DNA from 3 places in the Gordonia sp. DT30 genome. Region 1 is predicted to be linked to each of the others. Evidence: predicted binding sites of a transcription regulator. Region 1 holds the regulator's gene; each other region holds the start of a gene.
The links. The regulator LexA, encoded in region 1, represses DNA repair genes until DNA is damaged. The targets are predictions, from matches to a motif close to CGAACANNTGTTCG.

Region 1 (7,803 bases):
AACGCGTCACCGACCTCAACGATGTGCGTGACCGCGTCGTCGCCGAGGTGCTCGGGCAGCCCGAACCGGGGGTCCCGGTGCCCGACGAACCGTCGGTCCTCTTCGCCGACGACCTCGCGCCCGCCGACACCGCCGGCCTGGACCCGGAGTTGATCACCGCGCTGGCGACCCGACTGGGCGGACCGACCAGTCACACCGCGATCATCGCCCGGCAACTCGGGATTCCGTGTGTGGTGGCTGTTGCCGAACTCGACGTCGTCTCCGCGGGTACCGCGGTGCTGGTCGACGGGGCCGCGGGAACGATTGTGGTGGAACCGGATCCGGACCGAGCGCGAGCCGATGTGGAGCAGAGCCGCCGGGAGGTGGAGGCGATTGCGGGCTGGACCGGGCCTGGTCACACCGCCGACGGCCACGAGGTCGCGATCTTGGCGAATGTCGCCGATGGCGTCTCGGCCCGTGCGGCCACCGCGTCCCCGGTAGAAGGAGTCGGGTTGTTCCGTACCGAACTGGCCTTCCTCGATCGCCCGGACGAACCGTCCCTCGACGAACAGGCGGCACTCTACCGGGAGGTCATCGAGGCCTTCGGAGGCAAGAAGATGGTGATCCGCACCCTGGATGCGGGGTCGGACAAGCCGCTGAAATTCGTCGACCACGGGACCGAGGCGAATCCCGCACTCGGTGTGCGCGGCAACCGCATCGCGGCGACACACCCCGAGATCCGGGCCGGACAACTCGATGCGATCGCGCGCGCCGCCGAGGAAACCGGCAGCACGCCATGGGTGATGGCGCCGATGATCGCCTCGGCCGCCGAGGCGGCCGAATTCGCCGCGCAAGTACGCCGACGGGGTCTGGTGGCCGGAGTGATGATCGAGATCCCGTCGGCAGCGATACTTGCGCCGGCGATTGTGGCCGAGGTGGACTTCGTCTCGATCGGCACCAACGACCTGACGCAATACACGATGGCTGCCGACCGGATGTCGGCCGAGCTCGCCGAGTTGACCGATCCGTGGCAGCCGTCGGTCCTCGCTCTCATCGCGATGGTCGCCGAGGCGGGTTCGCGCACCGGCACCCCGGTGGGCGTGTGCGGTGAGGCGGCGGCCGATCCGCTGCTCGCCTGTGTCCTCGTCGGACTCGGGGTCACATCGTTGTCGAGTGCACCCGCCGCCGCGGCCGCGGTGGGCGCGAAACTCGCCGAGGTCGACCTCGATCGATGCCGCGCCGCGGCCACGGCGGCGGTGGCCACCGCTGCACCGGGTGCGGCTCGCGCCGCGGCCCGCGAGGCGTTGCGTTGTTAACTGCGCGGTGTGAGAAACGTGGTTGACACACCGCGCAGCTGATCAGCGCCTGCGCTCAGATCCGGCGCATGACGGTGACGACCTTGCCGAGGATGGCGGCCTCGTCACCGGGGATCGGCTCGAACAACTCGTTGTGCGGCATCAGCCAGACGTGGCCGTCCTTGCGCTTGAACGTCTTGACCGTTGCCTCGCCTTCGATCATGGCGGCGACGATGTCACCGTTGTCGGCCACGTTCTGCTGGCGCACGACCACCCAGTCGCCGTCGCAGATCGCGGCGTCGACCATCGACTCGCCGACCACCCGCAGCATGAAGAGGGAACCTTCACCGACGAGTTCGCGAGGCAGGGGGAAGACGTCTTCGACGGCCTCCTCGGCCAGGATCGGGCCGCCCGCCGCGATGCGGCCGAGCACCGGGACGAAGGTCGGGGTGGGCAGGTTCTCCGAGTTCGGATTGTCATCGGTGGGCGTCGGGTCGGCGTCGCGCACGTTGACCGCGCGCGGCCGGTTGGCGTCGCGCTTGAGCAGTCCCTTGCGTTCCAGCGTGCGCAATTGATGCGCGACCGACGAGGTCGAGGCGAGCCCGACGGCATCACCGATCTCGCGGATGCTCGGCGGATATCCCCGCTCGCGAACCGATTTGCGGATGACGTCGAGCACTCCCTGCTGACGTGGCGTGAGCGGTGCCTCGAAACCCCTCGGCACGATGGGCCGCCGCGGGGCGGCCGCCGCGTCATCAACCTGCGGTGTCGCCGCCGTCGCGGCGTCATCGGTGCTCGACTCTGTGGTGGCCGACTCCGGATCGGCCGCCTCGGCCGGCCGCGACGAACGGTCCTTCTTCTCACTCATCGGGATTCGAGTCCTTTCGATCGGGTGCGTGCCACCCCGGCCGTGGGCCGGTAGGTGACGTGCACACCTGTCGCGGGCCTGTGGTCGAGCTGATCACCGGTCAGAATAGCCGAGGTTTCGGACATCCTCAAACGTCTGTTCGACGTGTTGTGGAGAAATTGTCGGAGGGGGGTGGTACAACTCGAACATCCGTTCATCGAATGTGTGATCGAGACAGGAAGAGACCATGCATAGCACCCTTTTGTCGACCGACCAGACCCGCGTCGGCCGGACCCGTACCGACCAGACCTTCACCGGCCAGACCCGCGCCGGCGCGACCAACCCGGTTCCGCGCGCCCGTCCCCGCGAACAGCGGCCGCTCGATCCTCGCCGCGCCCCCCGGCGTTCCTCGGCCGTGAGTCGTCCCGCCGACCGGCGGCCGATCCGCCCGGTCTCCCGGCGGATACCGGGCGCCGACGGCACCTGGTGCACGTCACCGGCCGGATCACATCACCTGGCCGGAACGGGTGATCCGGGTGGCCACAGGTCTCGCCGGACCGGCGCACTGGTGGCCGTGCTGACCGGCGTGGCACTGGCGCTACTGGTGTGGCTGGTCGCCGTCGCCGGTTCGGACTATCAGGAATCGGCCCAGCGGGGGTCGGCACGGCCGGCGCCGATCGCCACCCAGGTGGTCCATGTGCGCGCCGGGGAATCGCTGAACGCCATCGCGGCGCGGGTGGCGCCCGACATGCCCCGGCAGTCGGTGATCGAGAAGATCGTCGAACTCAACGACATGTCCGGCAGTGCCGTGCAGGCAGGGCAGTCGCTGCTCGCGCCGGCCTACCGGTGACGCGAGAAGTCGGTGCGGTGGCGGGCGGTATCCTAGGTGCATGCGCTGCCCGTTCTGCAGGAATGACGACACCAAGGTCATCGACTCCCGTGTCGCCGATGAAGGACAGGCCATCCGCCGGCGCCGCTCATGCAGTGCCTGCGGCCGCCGTTTCTCGACTGTGGAGACCGCCGTGCTCGCGGTGGTCAAGCGCAACGGCGTGACCGAGCCGTTCAGTCGCGAGAAGGTGATGCGCGGGGTGCGCCGCGCGTGTCAGGGCCGGCAGGTCGACGAAGACGATCTCGCCCAGCTCGCCCAGCAGGTCGAGGAGACGGTGCGGGCCTCCGGAGCTGCCGAGATTCCCAGCAACGAGGTCGGGCTGGCGATCCTGCAACCGCTGCGCGACCTCGACGAAGTGGCATATCTGCGCTTCGCGTCGGTTTATCGTTCCTTCGATTCGCTCGAGGACTTCCAGCGCGAGATCGACGACCTGCAGGGCAACCTCACCCATGGCCGCTCCGAATCCGCCGGCGGGGTCGTCTCAGCCGAGCCGGTCCAGGGCTCGTAGCGCCCTCTTCTCCGAGATCGGATATCGGGTTCCGAGGCGCTGGGCGAACAAACTCACGCGCAATTCCTCGACCATCCAATGCGCCTGCTCGTTGACGGCATCGCGACGCGCATCACCCACTTCGGCGAGGCGCTGATTCCACCGCTCGACCACGCGGTCGAGTACAGCCATCCCGTCGCGATCACGCACGGCCGACCCCGGGAGCTGCTCCAGCCGTTCCCGCGCCCCCCGCAGATATCGGGGAAGATCGGCGAGATGCGTGCGCGGCGTCGCCACCACGAAGCCGTCGAACACCAGGTCATCGAGTTGTTCGGCGACATCATCGGCAGCGAGTTGACCGGAGTGCTCGTCGATCACGCCCCGCAGGGTCACGACCTCACGGAGCGCCTCGACGGCGAGCGACAGGTACTCGGGGGCCGCCACGACGACGCGCGGTCGCAGGTCGTCGACGAGTGCCGAGAACGCGGCAGGGGTGCGCACGGTGTTCGCCGCCTCGACGTCGAGCAGATCGCGAACCGCACGCCGGGTGCAATCGGTGAAGAGCCCGGCGGGCTCCCGGTAGGGGCTCTGACTCAGGGCAATCCGCCGGGCCGGCTCCAGGGCTCCGGCGGCCTTGGGTGAGAGTGTCCCGATTGCGTTCTCCAACAAGACGATCACCGCATCGCGGCGCAGCGCGTCGGCCAGGGCCGCGGTCGGGGCGGTGGCCGACGCGACGCCCGCCGGATGTGCCTGCGCCCGGACCACTCGCAACGTCGGGTGACGGGTGACCCGCTGACCGGCGACGTCGACGGTCTCGGCGAGTTCAAGAGTGCCGATGCCGTCGGCGGTCCAGGTGGTGTACACCTGCTCGGACGGCGGGGGCACCGACGCCGATCTCGGTGTGGTCAGCTCGGCGAAAGTCGTGGTGCGGGTGATGATCTCACCCGAATCGTCGGTGACGGCGAAATGCATGCGCAAGTGCCCGGGCAGGCGGTCGAGATCGAAATCGGCCGGCGTGACGGTGTGGCGGGTGATGGTCGACAACTCGCGCGCCAGGCCGTGCGTCAGCGGCTCGGCTCGGGGAGTCAGGCGAGACAGGGCGAGATCGGCGAAGCGCTGTGCCGGTGCCATCGTCTTGCGCAGCGACTTCGGCAGCGTCTTGATCAACTCGGCCGCCAACTCCGAACGCATACCCGGCACCAGCCAGTCGAATCCGGCGTTGCGCACGTGGGGGAGCAGTGCCTGCGGGATCACGATGGTGACGCCGTCGTCGGCGGTGCCGGGTTCGAATCGGTAGCGCAGCTCCAGGCGGGTGTCACCCTGGCGCCACACACCCGGATAGTCGGTGTCGGCGACGGCGACATCGGCCGCGACATCGGCCGGGGTGAGATCGAGTAGGTGCGGCTCGCGCCCCCGCGCCGAGCGCCACCACGAGTCGAAATGGCGGGTAGAGGTGACCTCGGCCGGAACACGCCCATCGTAGAACTCGAAGAGCTGTTCCTCGGAGATCACGAGATCTCGTCGACGAACCCGGTGCTCGACGTCGGCAGCATCGTGCAACAGCTGCCGATTGCGCTCGAAGAACACATGATCGGTGCGCCAATCGCCCTCGACGAGGGCGTGCCGGATGAACAGTTCGCGCGAGAGTTCCGGATCGATCGAACCGTAGTTCACCCGCCGCCGAGCGACGAGGGTGACGCCATAGAGGGTGACCCGCTCATAGGCCATCGCCGCACCCTGCCGTGAGGACCAGTGCGGTTCGCTGTAGGTGCGCTTGACAAGATCTCCGGCCAGTCGCTCCACCCACACCGGATCGATCCCCGCGACGGTGTGGGCGAAAAGCCTTGAGGTCTCGATGATCTCGGCTGCCATCAGAAATGACGGCGGCTTCTTCGTCACCGACGATCCAGGGAAGATCATCAGCGTCGTGTTGCGGGCGCCGGTGTATTCGCGGCCTGCGGCATTGCGGGCGGCGATGTTGCCCAGCAGCCCGGCCAGGATCGCGCGGTGGATGGCGTCGGCATCCGATTCGGTCTGCGGCACCTCCCAGCCGAGGTCACGCACGATGCCGGTCAGCTGCCGATGCAGGTCCTGCCATTCGCGGATCCGTAGATAGTGCAGGTACTCCCGTTCGCAGGACCGGCGGAATTGGTTGCCCGACAGCTCTTTTCGTCGGTCCTTGAGATATGTCCAGAGTTTCGGGTAGGCGAGGAAATCTGACCCGGGGACCGTGAACCGGCGGTGCGCGGCGTCGGCGGCCTCACGGTGCTCGGCGGGCCGCTCCCGGACATCGGGGATCGACAGTGCGGCCGCGATGACCAACACATGATCGAGGCAACCCTCGTCGCGTGCGGCGACCAGCATCCGGGCGATCCGTGGATCCACGGGGATCCGGGCCATCGTCGTGCCAACCGCCGTCAGGCGCGGTGCGCCACCCGCCTTCGGGTCGGTGGCGATGGCTCCGAGTTCGTTCAGCACCGCCATCCCGTCGCGGATGGCTCGCGCATCGGGTGGCTGCACAAACGGGAACTCGGCGACGTCACCGAGCCGCAACGACGTCATCTGAAGAATGACCGACGCCAGATTGGTGCGCAGGATCTCCGGATCGGTGAACGCCGGACGCGCGTCGAAATCGGCCTCGGAATAGAGGCGGATGCAGATACCGGGTGCCACCCGGCCACACCGGCCCGCACGCTGACGCGCACTCGCCTGCGAGACCGGCTCCACCGGCAGCCGCAGGACCTTGGTGCGAGTCGAGTACCGCGAGATACGGGCGGTACCCGAATCGATGACGTAACGAATTCCGGGCACCGTCAAGGACGTCTCGGCGACGTTGGTGGACAACACGATTCGTCTTCCGTTGGACGGCGCGAAGACCCGCTGCTGATCGGCGATCGAGAGCCGGGCGAACAGCGGTACGACCTCCGCACCCGCCGCAACCCGGCGTGACAACGACGCCGTGGCCTCCCGGATATCGCGTTCGGTGGGTAAGAACACCAGAATGTCGCCGCGTCCGCCCGAACCCCACAATTCGCCGACCGCGGCGTCGATCCCCTCGAACAGATCGAGATCGGCGTGCTCACCGCCGCCGGTGTCCTCCCCGGAATCCGGATCCTCCCGCAACGACAACGGGCGATACCGCACGTCGACCGGATAAGTCCGCCCCGACACCTCCAGGATGGGCACGGTCGCGGGCACGGCAACACCACTGCGCCCGCTCGCTTCGCTTCCGGCGGGCACGGCAACATCGCCCCCGCTCGCTTCGCTCCCGGCGGGCACGGCAACATCGCCCCCGCTCGCTTCGCTCCCGGCGGGCGGCACACCGAAGTGCCGGGCGAAGCGGCCCGGCTCGATGGTGGCCGAGGTGATGATCACCTTCAGATCGGGACGACGGGGGAGCAGCCGCCGCAGGTATCCGAGGATGAAGTCGATGTTGAGGCTCCGTTCGTGGGCCTCGTCGACAATGATCGTGTCGTAGTGCCGCAGCATCGGATCCGAGGAGATCTCGCGCAGCAGAATTCCGTCGGTCATCACCTTGACGAGCGTGTCGGCGCCCGAACGATCCGAGAACCGCACCGAGTATCCGATCGCCTCCCCGATCTCGGTGTGCGTCTCGTCGGCGATCCGGCGTGCAACCGAACTGGCCGCGATCCGCCGCGGCTGCGTGTGTCCGATCGCCCCGCGCACCCCGCGCCCGAGTTCGAGGCAGATCTTGGGCAACTGCGTGGTCTTGCCCGACCCGGTCTCGCCCGCGATGACGACCACCTGATGCTCGGCGATGGCCGCCGCGATCTCCTCGCGTGCCGACGACACCGGGAGATCGGGGGGATAGTCGATGACCGGGATCGCCGCGCGACGCGATGCGATCCGCTTCTCGGCGCCTTCCACCGCCCGCAGAAGCCCGCCGGCACGCTCCGGCGACGGGCTGCGGCCGAGCTTCTCGAGGCGACGGCCCAGGGTGTGTTCATCGATGATGGTCAGCCGGGCGATTCGCTCGCCCAGCTCACGACGATCGACGTCCTCCGGGCGGCCGGCGGATCGGGAAGGTGCAGAGGACATGATGAAACCAGGATATGGGGTCGCCATCGGTGGTTGCGCAGTCCGCCCGGACGTGACCGCGACCCACGTCGCATCTGGGTGGCCGATGACACACCGCGATTCCGGGCGGGCATCATGGTCGGTATGGCTGGTTCTCTTTGGCATGGCTTTGCCGACATGGGCGCAGTGAGCGCCGACGGTCCGTTCGTGGTCACCCGCGGGGCGGGTTCGCGCATCTGGGATGCCGAGGGCAACGAGTATCTCGACG
Region 2 (7,803 bases), on a different contig from region 1:
CGTCGGACCATACGCATCGGTGAGCGCGAGGCTGACCGAACGTGCTTGTTGTGGGTTCAGCGCGTCGGTGCGCACCTGGACGGTCTGGCTCGAGCCCGACCCGGCCGTCTGCACCGAATCCGGTGCGGTGCCGAGCGCCTTGCCGACGACGTCCTCGACGGATTGGCTGGTGATGCCGTGCGACACCGGAATCGAGATCTGTGTACCGCCCTCGAAATCGATCCCGAAGCTGAACTGCCGCACGCCGATCGAGATGATGCAGACCGCGAGGATGAGCGCGGTCACCAGATACCACATGCGTCGTTTGCCCACGACCTCGAAAGCACCGGTACCGGTGTAGAGGCGCGACAGGAACGAGCGCGACGTGTCGGCGCGGAAGTCGGCCTCACTGCCCGCGACGGTCGCCGTCGTGGTGTCGTCGGTCCGATTACTGGCGGTCATTTGGCCGATCCTTTCGCCGACGCGTCCGTCTGCGACGTCGCGCGCGTGCCGGATTCCTTGGTCAGATCGGCTCCCGGTTGTGTGGTGAGGTCTGATACCCGTTGCGCCCGAGCGGTTCTGCGCTGGCGGGCCACCTCGCTGACCGCCCCGAGGCCGTTGACCTTGGGGCGGGACAGGAAGTCCGAGTGGCTGGCGAGGACCACCAGCGGATGCGTCACCAGGAACACGACCACGATGTCGAGAATGGTCGTCAGCCCGAGGGTGAACGCGAAGCCGCGGACCTCACCGACGGCGAGGATGTAGATCACCGCCGCGGCCAGGAAGCTGACCGCGTTGCCCGACCAGATGGTGCGGCGGGCGCTGGCCCAGCCGCGTGGAACCGCCGATCGGAAACTTCGTCCTTCACGCATCTCGTCCTTGATGCGTTCGAAGTAGACGACGAACGAGTCGGCGGTCATCCCGATCCCGATGATCAGGCCGGCGATGCCGGAGAGGTCGAGGGTGAATCCGATCCATCGACCGAGGAGCACGATGATGCCGTACACCATCACCAGCGACAGCAGCAACGATGCCACGGTGAGGAACCCGAGCATCCGGTAGTAGGCCAGCGCATAGATCAGCACGGCCAGCAACCCGATCGCACCGGCGAGAAGTCCAGCGCGCAACGACGCCAAACCCAATGTCGCCGAAACGGTTTCGGCGTCGGAGGTGGAGAAGGACAACGGCAGCGAGCCGTACTTGAGCACGTTGGCCAGGTCGGTGGCCTCGGACTCGGTGAACGGCGAACCGGTGATCCGGGTGGACCCGGAAATCGCCGAGTTGATCGCCGGCGCCGACACGACGCGCGTGTCGAGGGTGAACGCGGTCTGCTTGCCGATGTTCTGTGCGGTGTACTGCGGCCACTTCGCCGCGGCGGCGCCCTTGTAGTCGAGGCTGACGGTCCATTCGCTGGTCTGCGGGTCGGTACCCGCACTCGCCGACTTCACGTCGCGCCCGTCGATGATCTGCGGGCCCAGCAGGTACACCGTCTTGCCGTCGGTGGAGCAGGCCACCAGATTCTCGTTGGGGTTGTCGTTGCCCAGCAGCGGGTCATTGGCGCCGGGCGTGCAGTTCATCTTGGCCATGTACTGCTGCAATGCCTTCGTGTCGGCACCCTCCGGCGCCTGCCGGTTCTTCTTCTCCTGGGCGATCTGCGCGGCCACCTGATCGGCGGGCAGCGAGTCGGTGTCGCTCTTGTTCTGGGGCGTCTGCGGTTGCGGCGTCGCCGGCGCGGACGTCACCACCGGCCGCACATACAGCCGGGCCGTCTGGCCCAGCGACTTCGCCTCCGATCCGTCCTTGCCGGGGACCGTGATCACCAGGTTGTTGCCGCTGACGACGACCTCCGAACCGCCGACGCCGAGACCGTTGACGCGCTGTTCGATGATCTGCTTGGCCTGATTCAGCTGATCCCGGCTGGGCGCCTTGCCGTCATCGGTGCGGGCGGTCAGGGTCACCCGGGTCCCACCCTGCAGGTCGATACCCAGCTTGGGCTGCGGAGAGCCACCGCCGGTGAGGAAGACGAGGAGATAGACGAGTGCGAGCAGCACGACGAACGCCGTGAGCGGTTGCCACGGCGGAATCTCGCGTGCCGGCGCGCGACGCGATGCCCGGCGTCCGCCGCCGGATTTGGACGTCCCGGATTTGGACGTCCCGGACTTGGCACCTCCGGACTTGGCGTCTCCGGACTTGGAGCCCCGTGAACGCGTCGAGCCCGGGCCGGGCCGCTTCGGATCCGGGCCGGCTGCCCCGGTTCCCTCGGTCGAGGCTCCCTTCGATTCGGCCCCGCGGGAAAAACTCACGTACTCGATCTCCTTTGATGAGCGTCGGCCGGCGCACCCGAAGGGCACCCATGCCGACACGGGCCACGCTGCACATTCCTACCCGTGGCCGTTACGCCGGCAGGCAGGATCGCGCGCCACTCTACTGCCCCCACAACACCGACCCGCCCCCGGGAAGCCTGGGCGCAGCCGGATTCCCCATATCCCGGGCGACGGTGTGCGGAATTGCCGGTGTTACTTCTCGGAATTACCCGGCTGCTCCGTACCCGGCTTGTCCAGATTCGGGCGGTCCGAGGCGATGTCCTGCGGCGTGATCTCCTCGGGGCCGCCGACGCCGTGGGCCGGTTCGATCGAGGTGTCGCTCGAGTGATCGTCGGCCGAGAATTCATCTGCCGAGAACGGCGGGGTGTAGCCGGGGTAGGTGGCGGCTGCCTCGTCGGTGGGGATCACCCGCATGATGGCGAGCCGATTCCAGCGCGTGACCAGCCCGGTGGCGATCTCGACGTCGAGGTAATCAGACGATGATGCGTCGATGACGGTGCCGAACAGTCCGCTGGAGAGCTGGATGCGCGTGCCGGTCTGGACCGAGTTCTGCATGTTCTGCGTCTCGGCGGCGCGCCTCTTCTGCTTGCGCATGGAGAAGAACATGAAGCCGACCATCAAGATCAGCAGCAGTGGGATGAACAGAGATTGCATTGAGTTGACGTCGTCCTTGTCATATCGAGATCGTCACCCGCCCAGCGGCGCGGACGCCACGCTCGGCGGAGTCGCCGGTGAAGGATTCACGGCGATGGTTCACACGGCGGACGTTCGGGCGCCTCGGATGTTCACTCCAGGAGGCGACCACTTCAGGGAGTGATCACGCCGGTCGCGCCGACGCCGTACGCACGCACTCTTTCCAGTGTGCCACGAACCGAGCGGCAACCGCAGGTGGGCACCACCGGATTCGCCGCCTGCCGGACCCCGGTGGGACCTCACAGGTCACCGAACAGGGACGGTCCACCCATCTCGCGGGGGCGCGCACCGAAGGATGCGGTGAGCGCACCATCTGGGGGCGTCAGTCCGAGATGATGCCAGGCCGCCGCGGTTGCGACCCGTCCACGCGGGGTGCGGGCGACCATTCCGGCACGCACCAGAAACGGCTCACACACCTCTTCGACGGTCGCCGGCTCCTCCCCGACGGCCACCGCCAGCGTCGACACCCCGACGGGCCCGCCGCCGAACGCCCGGATGAGGGCATCGAGCACGGCCCGGTCCAGCCGGTCGAAGCCGAGTTCGTCGACGTCATAGACGGCCAGTGCGGCCCGCGAGATGTCGACGGTGATCCGGCCGTCGCTCCGGACCTCCGCGTAGTCACGTACCCGGCGCAACAACCGGTTCGCGATGCGGGGGGTGCCGCGCGAACGGCTCGCGATCTCCGATGCCGCGTCGGCCTGCAGGTCGATGCCCAGAATTCCCGCCGACCGCCGCAGCACCTGGACGAGTTCGTCGGTTTCGTAGAACTCCATGTGGGCGGTGAAGCCGAACCGGTCGCGCAGCGGGCCGGTCAGCGACCCGGACCGCGTGGTGGCACCGACCAGGGTGAACGGTGCGACGTCGAGCGGAATCGAGGTCGCACCGGGACCTTTGCCGACCACCACGTCGACGCGGAAATCCTCCATCGCCAGGTAGAGCATCTCCTCGGCAGGCCGGGCGATGCGATGGATCTCGTCGATGAACAGGACGTCGCCCTCGACCAGGTTGGACAGCATCGCCGCGAGATCCCCGGCGCGTTCGAGCGCCGGACCCGAGGTGACGCGGATCGCCGCCCCCATCTCGCCGGCGATGATCATGGCCAGCGAGGTCTTGCCCAGGCCGGGTGGCCCCGACATCAGAATGTGGTCCGGGGTGCTGCCGCGCTTCTTCGCACCGTGCAGCACCAGCTCGAGTTGCTCGCATACGCGCGGCTGTCCGATGAACTCGCCCAGCGAACGCGGACGCAGTCCGGCGTCGAAGTCGCCGTCGGCGCGTACCGGCGCCGCGCTGACCTCCCGCTCTGCTTCGTCCGTGGCGTGTTCGTCGCCGCTCATGCCGACTTCCCCAGCAGCACCAGCGACCGGCGCAGGGCGGTCGACGCGTCCGCGCCGGGCGTCTCGGCGAGGACCTTGGCCACCGCCTTCTCGGCAGGCGCCGCGGTGAATCCGAGGCCGACCAACGCCTCGGTGACCTGCCCGGCCACCCCGGCCGGGGTGCCGGTGCCCGGCCCTGTCCCCCCGGAGTCGGCGACCGGGCGGTCGACCTTGTCGCGCAGTTCCACGACGAGCCGTTCGGCGACCCGCTTCCCGATGCCCGGGACGCTCGTCAGCGCCTTGACATCGGAGTCGGCGAGCGCGCGGCGCAACGAGACCGGTTCGAGGACGGCCAGCGTGGCCATCGCCAGCCGCGGCCCCACCCCGGTGACGGTCTGCAGCAACGCGAACAGCGCCCGGGCGTCGGGTTCGGTGAACCCGTAGAGGGTCATCGAATCCTCGCGGACGATCATCGAGGTGAGCAGCGTGGCCTCCTCACCGCGCCGCAGCCGCGACAACGTGTCGGGGGTGGCGAGCACCCGATATCCGACGCCCGCGCAGTCGAGTACCACGTGGTCGAGCGCCACCTCGAGCACCGGGCCGCGTACCGAGGCGATCATGCGTTTGCTCCCTTTGTCCGTGTGGCAGCCGGCTTGGCAACCTGCCCGGAGGCCTGTTCGGTCCCGGCGGCGCCGGTCGAGGTGCGGGCCGCCGCGATACGGGCACGGTGAACGCGCGCCATCTCCTCGGCGCGTTGTTGTGCCTGTGCCATCCGATCGATCGTCGGGCCACGCCAGCAGTGACAGATGGCCAGGGCGAGGGCGTCGGCCGCGTCGGCGGGCCGCGGTTTGGTCTGCATCCCGAGGATACGGGTGACCATCGCGGTGACCTGCGCCTTGTCGGCGCGGCCGCTACCGGTCACGGCGGCCTTCACCTCCGACGGCGTGTGGAAGCGCACCGGCACATCCCGTTGTCCGGCCGCCAGCGCGATGACCCCGGCGGCCTGTGCGGTCCCCATGGCCGTCGACACCTGGTTCTGGGCGAAGACGCGTTCGATGGCGACCACATCGGGCCGATGGACGTCGAGCCAGTGGCAGGCGGCGGTGTAGATGGCGAGCAGGCGGTGCGCCAATTCCATATCACTGGGCGTACGCACGACGTCGACGTCGAGCGCGGTCACCGTCCGGCCGCTACCCGACTCGACCAGCGCGATCCCGCACCGCGTCAGCCCAGGGTCGACACCCATCACCCGCACACGACCCTCCTCCACTGCGGCGAACATTCGTTCGAGATTGTAGCGAGGGGCCCCGACAGACCGTGGGACCAACACGGCGAGTTGCGGATATCGCGTGCGGCACAATGGAGCCGATGCCCCGCTATATCCCGATCGCCCCCGAGGCGCTCGTGCTGCTGTGCGCCGACGCGTGTGCAGCACTGCCGGGCCGCCTGGTCGTCGGCGTCGTGGGCGCGCCGGTGGCCGATCCGGAGTCGCTGGCCGACCGGATCGCCGGGTCGTTGCGGGTGCGCGGGCGAGCGGCCGAGGTCGTGCGCGTCGTCGACTACATCCGGCCGGCGTCGCTGCGCCTGGAGTGGGGCGCGCACGACGCAGAGGCCTTCGCCACTTCCTGGTACGACTTTCCCGCACTGCGCCGCGAGGTGATCGACAGCCTGCACGCCGACGGGTCGTGGCTCCCACGTCTCTGGGATGGCTTGTCCGACCGGTCTTTTCGCGATGAGCGGCAGATCGCCGCCGGGGATCAGGTGATCGTGATCGCCGGTCCGATGGTGCTCCGCGCCGACCTGCGCCTCGATCTGGGGATCGCATTGCGGATGAGTCGCGCCGCGCTGGCGCGGCGCACGCCACCGGACGAACAGTGGACCATCGATCCGCTACTGGATCACGAACGCGACGCCCCGCTCCCCGACATCGAGGTGCGATACGACCACCCGGACCGCCCGGCCGTCAGCTGTCGAGATCGGCGAGAACCTCGTCACTGATGTCGACATTGCTGTACACGTTCTGCACGTCGTCGGAATCCTCGAGCGCGTCGATCAACTTGAACACCTTGCGAGCGCCGTCGGCGTCGACCGGCACCTCGACCGAGGCACGGAAGTCGGCTTCGGCCGACTCGTAATCGATACCCGCCTCCTGCAGGGCGGTGCGCACCGCGACGAGGTCGGTGGGTTCGCTGACCACCTCATAGGTGTCACCGAGGTCGTTGACCTCCTCGGCGCCTGCATCAAGGACCGCGATGAGGACGTCGTCCTCGCTCTGATCGTTCTTCTCCAGGGTCACCACGCCCTTACGGGTGAACAGGTACGACACCGAGCCGGGATCGGCCATGTTGCCGCCGTTGCGGGTCATCGCGGTGCGCACCTCACCGGCCGCGCGGTTGCGGTTGTCGGTGAGGCACTCGATGAGGATGGCCACCCCGTTGGGTCCGTAACCCTCGTAGGTGATGGTCTGCCAGTCGGCGCCACCGGCCTCCTCACCGCCGCCGCGCTTGCGCGCGCGTTCGATGTTGTCGTTGGGTACCGACGACTTCTTGGCCTTCTGGATCGCGTCGTAGAGGGTCGGATTGCCGGCCGGGTCGCCGCCACCGGTGCGCGCGGCGACCTCGATGTTCTTGACCAACTTGGCGAACATCTTGCCCCGCTTGGCATCGACGACGGCCTTCTTGTGCTTGGTTGTCGCCCATTTGGAGTGGCCGCTCATACGCTATTCCGATCCTTCCCGTGCACCGGGAACCGCCGCCGATGGCGGCCCCGGGCAAACCTGCTTCGAACACGTCGAAAAATGATTCTACCGGCGCACCCACCGCCTATCGGCGCACCATGTCGACGAAATACGCATGTACCCGCCGATCCCCGGTCACCTCGGGGTGAAATGAGGTGGCCAATACGTCACCTTGCCGCACCGCGACGATCCGGCCGGCGGCAGGTCCGCCGGGCACCCGGGCCAGCACCTCGACGTCGGCCCCGACCTTCTCCACCCACGGCGCCCGGATGAACACCGCACGCATCGGCACCCCCGCGGTGATGTGGGCGACCTCGAGATCGGTCTCGAAGGACTCGACCTGGCGACCGAAGGCGTTGCGACGCACCGTGATATCGAGGACATCGAGGTGACGCGCATCCGGCCGGGTATCGAGGATGTCGGAAGCGAGCATGATCATCCCGGCACACGAACCGTAGGCGGGCATACCGTCGGCGAGCCGCGCGCGCAGCGGATCGAGCAGGTCGAAGACGCCGAGCAGGTGACTCATGGTCGTCGATTCGCCACCCGGAATCACCAGCCCGTCCACCGTGGCGAGTTCGTCGGGGCGACGCACCGCGAGAGCGTCGGCGCCCGCACTCGTCAGCGCGGCGAGGTGCTCACGAACGTCTCCCTGAAGCGCGAGCACCCCGATCCGCGGCCGACTCGGCCCCACGCTCACCGCTGCTGCCGTGCATGCTGGTCGGCGGGCATCTGACGGCCGGTGCGGCTCAGCCCT
Region 3 (7,803 bases), on a different contig from region 1:
ACCTTTCGGGTGAATTCCGCGGCCGCGATCTCACGGATGGTGTCGGCGTCGACGACCCCGAACTTGTCGATGTAGCCGGGTTCGTCATCGGTGCCGTCGAGAGTGGATTGGTTGGCGACGACGTGGATCACCGCCGATGGAGCCGGGACAGCGGGTGCCGGGTCGGTGGTCGGGGGAGCTGCGGGGGCCGGCGCGTGGTCGGCACACGTGCAGCGACATGGCTCGGACGTTTCATCCGTCCCGGTTGCTGCGCTGTCCGTGGCGGCGGGCAGATCGGACTCGGGCAGATCGGACTCGGGCAGATCGGACTCGGGTGGATCAGCGTCGGGCGCAACGGACTCGGGTACGTCGGCGTCGAGCATATCGGCATCAGCCGGATCGACCTCGGGTACGTCGGCTTCTGCCAGGTCGGCGCACCGAGCGGCGATGCAATCGTCACATCGGCACTCGAGGTGGTCGGCGCCATTGCCGAGCGCCACCAACGCGTCGGCTCGGCGCTGTCGGAGGGTGCGCGGGTCTGCCTTGTGTACGGCTGCGGCCATCGCGTCGAGTCGGGCGTTGACGGTCGCGCCGTCGGCCGTGGGCAGGTTCGCGGTCAGTTTCGCCTGCCCGGGCGCGAAGCGGTCGGGTCGGATGGTGACGCCGCGATCGTCCTGGGCGCGCTCGCGCCGGCGCTTCATCGCCTCTTTGTCGGTCTTCGCGACGATCGCGTCCACCATCGCGGTGAACCGTGACGTCGACATGTGATCGCGGCGGTAGATCGCCTCGGACAGCCGAAGGTCGATGTCGGGCAACGCATCGGAACTGCAGAGCTCGGTGCGGCGTACCGCAATCTCGAAGCGGCGCAGATCGATACGTCCGGCGGCGAGCATCGCCGCGGTATGTGGCAAGCGGTACCGCATGGCATGCCCGGTCATGATCAGGGCACGCGCCTGTGCCGGCGGGATCGATAACACGGCGCCGACCTCGACCACCGCACGCTCGAGTCCGTCGAGCCCGTACTCGGCCCGTGGATCTCCACCCGACGCGGCGATCTCGGCGTTCCTCGCGAAATCCTCCGGGGTGGACTGCTGCTCGCCGAGAGCCTCGGCAAGCTCACAGCCGTAGTCCTCCTCGTGTTCGTCGTGGATCAACGACGCCGCCTGTGCCATGCGGAACTGGCCGGCTGCGACCGTCGCTGCGGAATGCGCCATGATCTCCACCAGATCGGTTCGCAACAGCTTCTCATCGGAGCGCAACTGTGCGGTCACCGTCTGCGGCACCTCGTCGGCATCGGTCTCCGACGCATACCACGACTCGACGACGTCGGAAGGGACGTCGGCCGAGGGTGCGGCGGGCATGCGCGAGGTCATGAAAGGAACATACATTCGGGGTCTGACAAAATGCGTCGGCGCAGGTCACTGCGGTTGGGCGACTGTGCCATCACGTTCGCGACGATCTCGATTCGATCATCGATGAGGTGAACACCAATGCCAAAAGGCCGGCAGCCGGTGTCGCCACGACGCCCACCGCGAACCATCGACTGCCGAGTGGGTTCACCCGGACTCCCGGGCGTCTGCCATATCATGCGGACAGCATTGCGTCGGATGGGAAGTTGCGGCACGCTCGACCTCGGGGTACAGAAGCACGTGGCATTGGAGGCCGATGATCATGCCCATTGCCGAACTGCTGCGACTCGGGATCGTTCGTCCGATCGTCGGCTGGGGTGATCCGGTGTTGCACCGTACTGCCCGCCCGGTCACCGACTTCGGACCCGAGTTGCAGACCTTGCTCGCCGACATGTTCGCCACCAACACCGCCGCATCCGGTGCGGGTTTGGCGGCGGCCCAGATCGGAGTGGATCTCGCCGTCTTCATCTACGACTGCGGTGACGACACCGGCGCGCGGCGCACCGGTGTCGTGTGCAATCCGCAGCTCGAACTTCCCGAGGGACGTGACCGGCGGCTCGTCGACTACGACGAGGGCTGCCTGTCGTTTGCGGGCGCGTACGCGACGTTGTCGCGTCCGTCGGTCGCCACCTGCCGGGGACAGGACCAGTACGGGGAGCCGCTGACCGTCACCGCCGGTGGCCTTCTCGGCCGATGCCTGCAGCACGAGACCGATCACATCAACGGGATGGTGTTCGGCGACCGGCTCACCGCCCGGGGCCGCAAGAGTCTGCGCCGGATGCGTGACGAGGTGGCCGAGCGTTACCCCGATGACTGGCCGGTGTCACCGAAGGTCTGAACTACGTTGTCCAGCAATAGAAAATTGGTCCGGGTCAGGTGGGTGGCGGGACGATCGTGACTCGACGCGGCGGCGGCAGGATGGTGATGCCCGCAGCGCGGGCAGCGGTCAAGAAAGGTATCGGGGTGGTGTCGGCGGGCCAGCTTTTCGGCCCGGCGTCGTCGAACACCGCCAGCGCGTTCGCCTGGGCGACGGTGGTGAATCGGGATTGGTAGAGCAGGCCATCGCTGACAGCGTGGAACGCTTCGGCCCACGCCCGGGTGACGGTGTACGGGGTGATGGTGTGAATCTCACGGGTGATACCGAAGTCAGCAGCGTGCCGGTCACAAAGGTCGGCCAGGAGACACGCGGTCGGCAGACGTAGTCGGGAAACCGAGCGTTGCGCGGCGAAGTCGACGTCTGCGCCGCCGAGTGTGTGCAGTGTCGAGCCGAGGGTTTCGCGAACGGCGGTCTCGGTGTCTGTGGCGAGGTAGCAGGTTCCGCGGGGCGGGTCCAGATCGAACCGGCCTGCACCGCCGGCCGAGAAATACCAGGCGCCCAGCGCGGTGCGATGCGCCCGGTACAAGCCGACGCCAGCGGCAAAGCTCGTAGTGGGGAAGGTCGACAGGTCATGGCCATCTGGGCCCCGGAGCGCAACAGCGTCGCGGCCGGTCATACTGCCCAGCGTGCCGCGTCGGCGCGTGCGGCGTCGACAACTGCAGCGAGGCGTTCCGTGCTGTCGGTGGCGAGGTGGTGGATCACGGTGTCGCCGTCGAGATCCGGGTTGGGGGCGCACATCCACAGGGCCGCGGTCCACGCGTTGGCGTGTTCTCGCAGGATTTGCCACACCTGCACCATTCGGCGGTCGACCGCTCCTTGTTCGGTGAACTGCCACGTCGGGTACACCCATGTACCGGATTCGAGCTGGCAGGCGATGAGTGTTCGGTGCTTGACGCGTTTGGCGATCGCTTGCTTGCTCACGCCGAGCCAGCCGGTGAGTCCGGCGGTGTCGTAGAACGGGCCAACGAGCTGATCGTGTACGCCGAGTGCCGGCAGTGCTGCGACCATCGCCGACGCGAGCCGGTTGGTGTCGGCGTACAGGGACGCATCGACCCCGGCTTCTTCCGCCGCGGAGAAGCGCTCGTCCAGCAGATGACTCAACTCGTCGAGCAATTCCTGCTTGCGATCCATGAGATCAGACACAACACACTCCTTGGTCAACCCAGACAACCCGTACTCCGAGTCTGACACTCGGCAGTCCTGCGGTCAACCGAGACAACCCTCGCAGCGAGGCATCGTCGGATCGCGATTCACCGCCCACCACTCGCCCGGTATCGAACGTGCGTTCTATACTTGGTCAGTGGGCTGGAATCAGGGACCACCGACCTGGTCGGAGATGGAGCGGGTGCTGTCGGGCCGCTCGCGCAAGGACGGGCGGCCCGGCGAGTTCTTCGGTCCCGGGGACGGCGGCGACTCGCCGGCGTGGTCGCGCAAACGGGGCCCGTACGTGGCACCCGACATCGAGCCGGAACCGTCTCACGTGCCCTACGCCGAACTGCACGCCCACAGCTCCTACAGCTTTCTCGACGGGGCGTCGATGCCCGAGGAGATGGTCGCCGAGGCGCAGCGGCTGGACTTGAAGGCGCTGTCGATCACCGACCACGACGGCTTCTACGGGGTGGTCCGATTTGCCGAGGCCGCAAGGGAATTCGGAATGCCGACGGTCTTCGGGGCCGAGTTGTCCTTGCAGCCTGACGTCGCCCGGACCGGGGTCAACGACCCGCCCGGAGATCATCTGCTGGTGCTGGCCCGCGACAGCGAGGGATATCGCCGGCTGTCCCGGGTGATCGCCGACGCACACATGTCCGGAGGCGAGAAGGGGCTGCTGCGGTACGACCCCGACCGCCTCGCCGATCACGACGGGCACTGGCTGATCCTCACCGGATGCCGCAAAGGGGCGGTGCGCCGAGCCCTCGACCGGGCCGGATCGCCCGCGGCGGAGAAGGCACTCGGGGATCTCGTCGAACGGTATGGCCGGGACGGGGTCGCCGTCGAACTCACCGCCCAGGGTCTGCCCGACGACGACGAACGCAACGCCGCGCTGGCCGGTATGGCCGCGCGATTCGGGCTGCCGACGGTCGCCACCACCGGTGCGCATTTCGCCGGCCCGCCGCGGCGGCGCCTCGCGATGGCGATGGCGGCAGTTCGTGCCCGCACCGACATCGAGACCATCGCCGGCTGGATGCCAGGTGTCGGCGGTGCACATCTGCGCAGCGGCGACGAGATGCGGCGCCTGCTGTCGGCGCATCCGGAGGCCATCGACAACGCGGTACACATCGCCGGCGACTGTGCCTTCGAATTGGGTTTGATCGCACCGCAATTGCCGCCGTTCGAGGTGCCCGACGGGTACACCGAGGCCACCTGGCTGCGGCATCTCACCATGACCCGGGCGCTGCGCCGTTATGGCACCCCGACGCAGCATCCGCAGGCCTACCGGCAGATCGAACACGAACTGGCGATCATCGAAACCCTCACCTTTCCGGGCTATTTCCTCGTGGTCGCCGACATCGTCGACTTCTGCAAACGCAACGACATCCTGTGCCAGGGCCGGGGGAGCGCGGCCAACTCGGCGGTCTGCTACGCCCTGGGTATCACCAACGTCGACCCGGTGGCCAACGAGCTGCTGTTCGAGCGGTTCCTCTCGCCCGCGCGCGACGGTCCGCCCGACATCGACGTCGACATCGAATCCGACCGCCGGGAAGAGGCCATCCAATACGTCTACCGCCGCTACGGCCGCGGCTACAGCGCGCAGGTGGCCAACGTGATCACCTACCGCCCCAAATCGTCGATCCGCGACATGGCGCGGGCACTCGGATATGCCACCGGCCAGCAGGATGCGTGGAGCAAGATGCCCGACCGGGCGCCCGACGACGTCCGGCAGCTCGCCGGTGAGATCGAGGGAATGCCAAGACATCTGGGAATCCACTCCGGCGGAATGGTGATCTGCGATCGGCCCATCGCCGATGTCTGCCCCACCGAGTGGGCGCGGATGGAGAACCGCAGTGTGCTGCAGTGGGACAAAGATGACTGCGCCGCAATAGGACTCGTGAAATTCGATCTGCTGGGGTTGGGGATGCTCTCGGCGTTGCACTACGCGATCGACCTGGTCGCCGAACACAAGGACATCCACGTCGACCTGGCCCGGCTCGATCTCACCGAGGCGGCCGTCTACGACATGCTCTGCCGCGCAGATTCGGTCGGCGTGTTCCAAGTGGAGTCGCGCGCCCAGATGGCCACGTTGCCCCGGCTCAAACCGCGCTGCTTCTACGACCTCGTCGTCGAGGTGGCGCTCATCCGCCCCGGTCCGATCCAGGGCGGATCGGTTCACCCCTACATCCGGCGGCGCAACGGAACCGAACCCGCCACCGTCGAACATCCGTCGATGCGGGGAGCCCTCGATCGGACGCTGGGGGTGCCCTTGTTCCAGGAGCAGCTCATGCAATTGGCGGTCGACGTCGCCGGATTCGACGCCGCCGAGGCCGATCAGCTGCGCCGCGCCATGGGCTCCAAACGGTCGCCGGAGAAGATGGAACGGTTGCGCCGGCGCTTCTACGAGGGAATGCGCACCACCCACGGCATCGCCGGCTCCGACGCCGACCACATCTACGAGAAGATGGCGGCATTCGCCAATTTCGGCTTCCCCGAAAGCCATTCGCAGAGCTTCGCGTCGCTGGTGTTCTACTCGTCGTGGTTCAAGCTGCACCATCCGGCGGCATTCTGCGCGGCACTGCTGCGCGCGCAGCCGATGGGGTTCTACTCGCCGCAGTCACTGGTCGCCGACGCCCGCCGGCACGGGGTGCGCGTACACCGGCCCGACATCAACCGATCGTCGGCCGAGGCGAATCTGGAGAACGCGGGACTCGAGGTACGCCTGGGACTGGCCGCGGTGCGCGGGATCGGAGACGACATCGCCGAGCGCATCGTCGCCGCCCGCGATACCGGCGGGGACTTCACGAGCATCACCGACCTGTCCCGGCGGGCGGAACTGTCGGCGCGCCAACTGGAAGGACTGGCCGGCGCAGGTGCCTTCGACCGCTTCGGATTGAGCCGCAGGCAGGCACTGTGGGAGGCCGGTGCGGCGTCGAGTGCGCGCGCCGACCACCTCGACCTCGAGTCGGCGGCGGCGACTCCGACCCTGCCCGGCCTGTCCGACGTCGAACTGTCCGCCACTGATGCGTGGGCGACGGGGATCACCCCGACGGCATACCCCACCCAGTACCTGCGTCCGCGGCTCGAAGCTCTCGGCGTCATCCCGGCCGACGGGCTGCTCGCGGTGCCCGACGGGTCGCGGGTGCTGATCGGCGGGGCGGTGACGCATCGGCAGCGACCGGCCACCGCATCCGGGGTGACGTTCATCAACCTCGAGGACGAGACCGGGATGGTCAACGTCGTCTGCTCGGTCGGACTGTGGTCGAAGTACCGGGAACTGGCACAGTCGGCGACGGCGCTGCTGGTCCGCGGGCGGGTACAGAACGCCGAGGGGGCGGTCACCGTTGTCGCAGATCGGTTGCAGCGCATGGACCTTCGGGTGGGCACCCGATCACGTGACTGGCAGTGAGCCGCGACGAGGCGTGACATGACCGAGGGGCAGGCGGGGCCATACGGCACAATCGTCGCTGATGCCTCCGCTGCGGCGGGACGTGACCGATGAGGGGATGGGAATGCCACAACAGGTGGTGGTGACGGTCAAACCGAACAGTCGAAAGGGGCCGCTCGTGCAGACCGGGCCGGACGGTTCCGTCACGATCTTCGTCCGGGAGCCGGCCACCGAGGGCCGGGCGAACAAGGCGGTGGCCGAACTCCTCGCCACTCATCTGGGTGTCCCGAAGTCGAGGGTCAACCTGATCGGGGGAGCGACGTCGCGGACGAAACGGTTCCGCGTCTCCTGAACCTGAGCCGACGCAGACCCTCAGACCGCACCCTCGAAGCCCTGCTGTCGCCACGCCTCGTACACGGCGATGCTCGCCGCGTTCGCGAGGTTGTGTGAGCGCCGGCCCGCCAGCATCGGAATCCGGATACGGTCGGTGATCTCCGGTTCGGCGAGTACCTCGTCGGGCAGGCCGGTGGGCTCGGGACCGAACAACAAGACGTCGCCCGGCGCATACTCCACATCGGTGTGGTAGCGCTCGGCGTGGGCGGTGAAGGCGAACACCCGCTCCGGCTTGAGCGTCGTCCAGGCGGTCACCAGATTGGGATGCACTGTCACCGTGGCCATCTCGTGATAGTCCAGTCCGGCCCGCTTCACCTGCGCGTCGGACATGGAGAAGCCGAGTGGTTCGATCAGGTGCAGTTCACAGCCGGTGTTGGCGGCCAGCCGGATCGCGTTGCCGGTGTTGGGCGGGATACACGGCTGGTAGAACATGATCCGGAACATGGCAGCCATTGTGCACCCGTCGACTCGTCACAGATCGTCGAGCCGCGTATTGGCCCCGCACAGCACGATGCACAGCGTCGAATCCGGTTGTGCCCGTACCGCTCCGGTGGTCACCGCGGCGACGGCGGTGGCCGTGCCGTGCTCGATGACGGTGCGGAAGCGAT

Region 2: ruvC (crossover junction endodeoxyribonuclease RuvC) is a predicted target of LexA. The motif match lies at 5,585-5,598, and genes of this name have one in related genera.
Region 3: ACLQ3C_RS10750 (DUF222 domain-containing protein) is a predicted target of LexA. The motif match lies at 1,357-1,370, and genes of this name have one in related genera.

Annotation. Positions count from the first base shown of each region.
Region 1 is NZ_JBNCLY010000002.1:301,189-308,991, forward strand. Features, by position in the region: gene ACLQ3C_RS03375 (phosphoenolpyruvate--protein phosphotransferase) at 1-1,295, shown strand, start outside; gene lexA (transcriptional repressor LexA) at 1,351-2,001, opposite strand; gene ACLQ3C_RS03385 (LysM peptidoglycan-binding domain-containing protein) at 2,369-2,971, shown strand; gene nrdR (transcriptional regulator NrdR) at 3,012-3,518, shown strand; gene hrpA (ATP-dependent RNA helicase HrpA) at 3,492-7,556, opposite strand; gene ACLQ3C_RS03400 (aspartate aminotransferase family protein) at 7,680-7,803, shown strand, end outside.
Region 2 is NZ_JBNCLY010000028.1:16,223-24,025, reverse strand. Features, by position in the region: gene secF (protein translocase subunit SecF) at 1-441, opposite strand, end outside; gene secD (protein translocase subunit SecD) at 438-2,282, opposite strand; gene yajC (preprotein translocase subunit YajC) at 2,496-2,957, opposite strand; gene ruvB (Holliday junction branch migration DNA helicase RuvB) at 3,236-4,330, opposite strand; gene ruvA (Holliday junction branch migration protein RuvA) at 4,327-4,929, opposite strand; gene ruvC (crossover junction endodeoxyribonuclease RuvC) at 4,926-5,564, opposite strand; gene ACLQ3C_RS19475 (hypothetical protein) at 5,678-6,307, shown strand; gene ACLQ3C_RS19470 (YebC/PmpR family DNA-binding transcriptional regulator) at 6,273-7,025, opposite strand; gene pdxT (pyridoxal 5'-phosphate synthase glutaminase subunit PdxT) at 7,132-7,746, opposite strand; gene ACLQ3C_RS19460 (acyl-CoA thioesterase) at 7,743-7,803, opposite strand, start outside.
Region 3 is NZ_JBNCLY010000009.1:40,054-47,856, reverse strand. Features, by position in the region: gene ACLQ3C_RS10750 (DUF222 domain-containing protein) at 1-1,352, opposite strand, end outside; gene def (peptide deformylase) at 1,651-2,226, shown strand; gene ACLQ3C_RS10740 (RES family NAD+ phosphorylase) at 2,261-2,881, opposite strand; gene ACLQ3C_RS10735 (hypothetical protein) at 2,878-3,408, opposite strand; gene ACLQ3C_RS10730 (error-prone DNA polymerase) at 3,566-6,823, shown strand; gene ACLQ3C_RS10725 (DUF167 domain-containing protein) at 6,927-7,154, shown strand; gene ACLQ3C_RS10720 (tRNA (cytidine(34)-2'-O)-methyltransferase) at 7,175-7,639, opposite strand; gene ACLQ3C_RS10715 (serine/threonine dehydratase) at 7,667-7,803, opposite strand, start outside.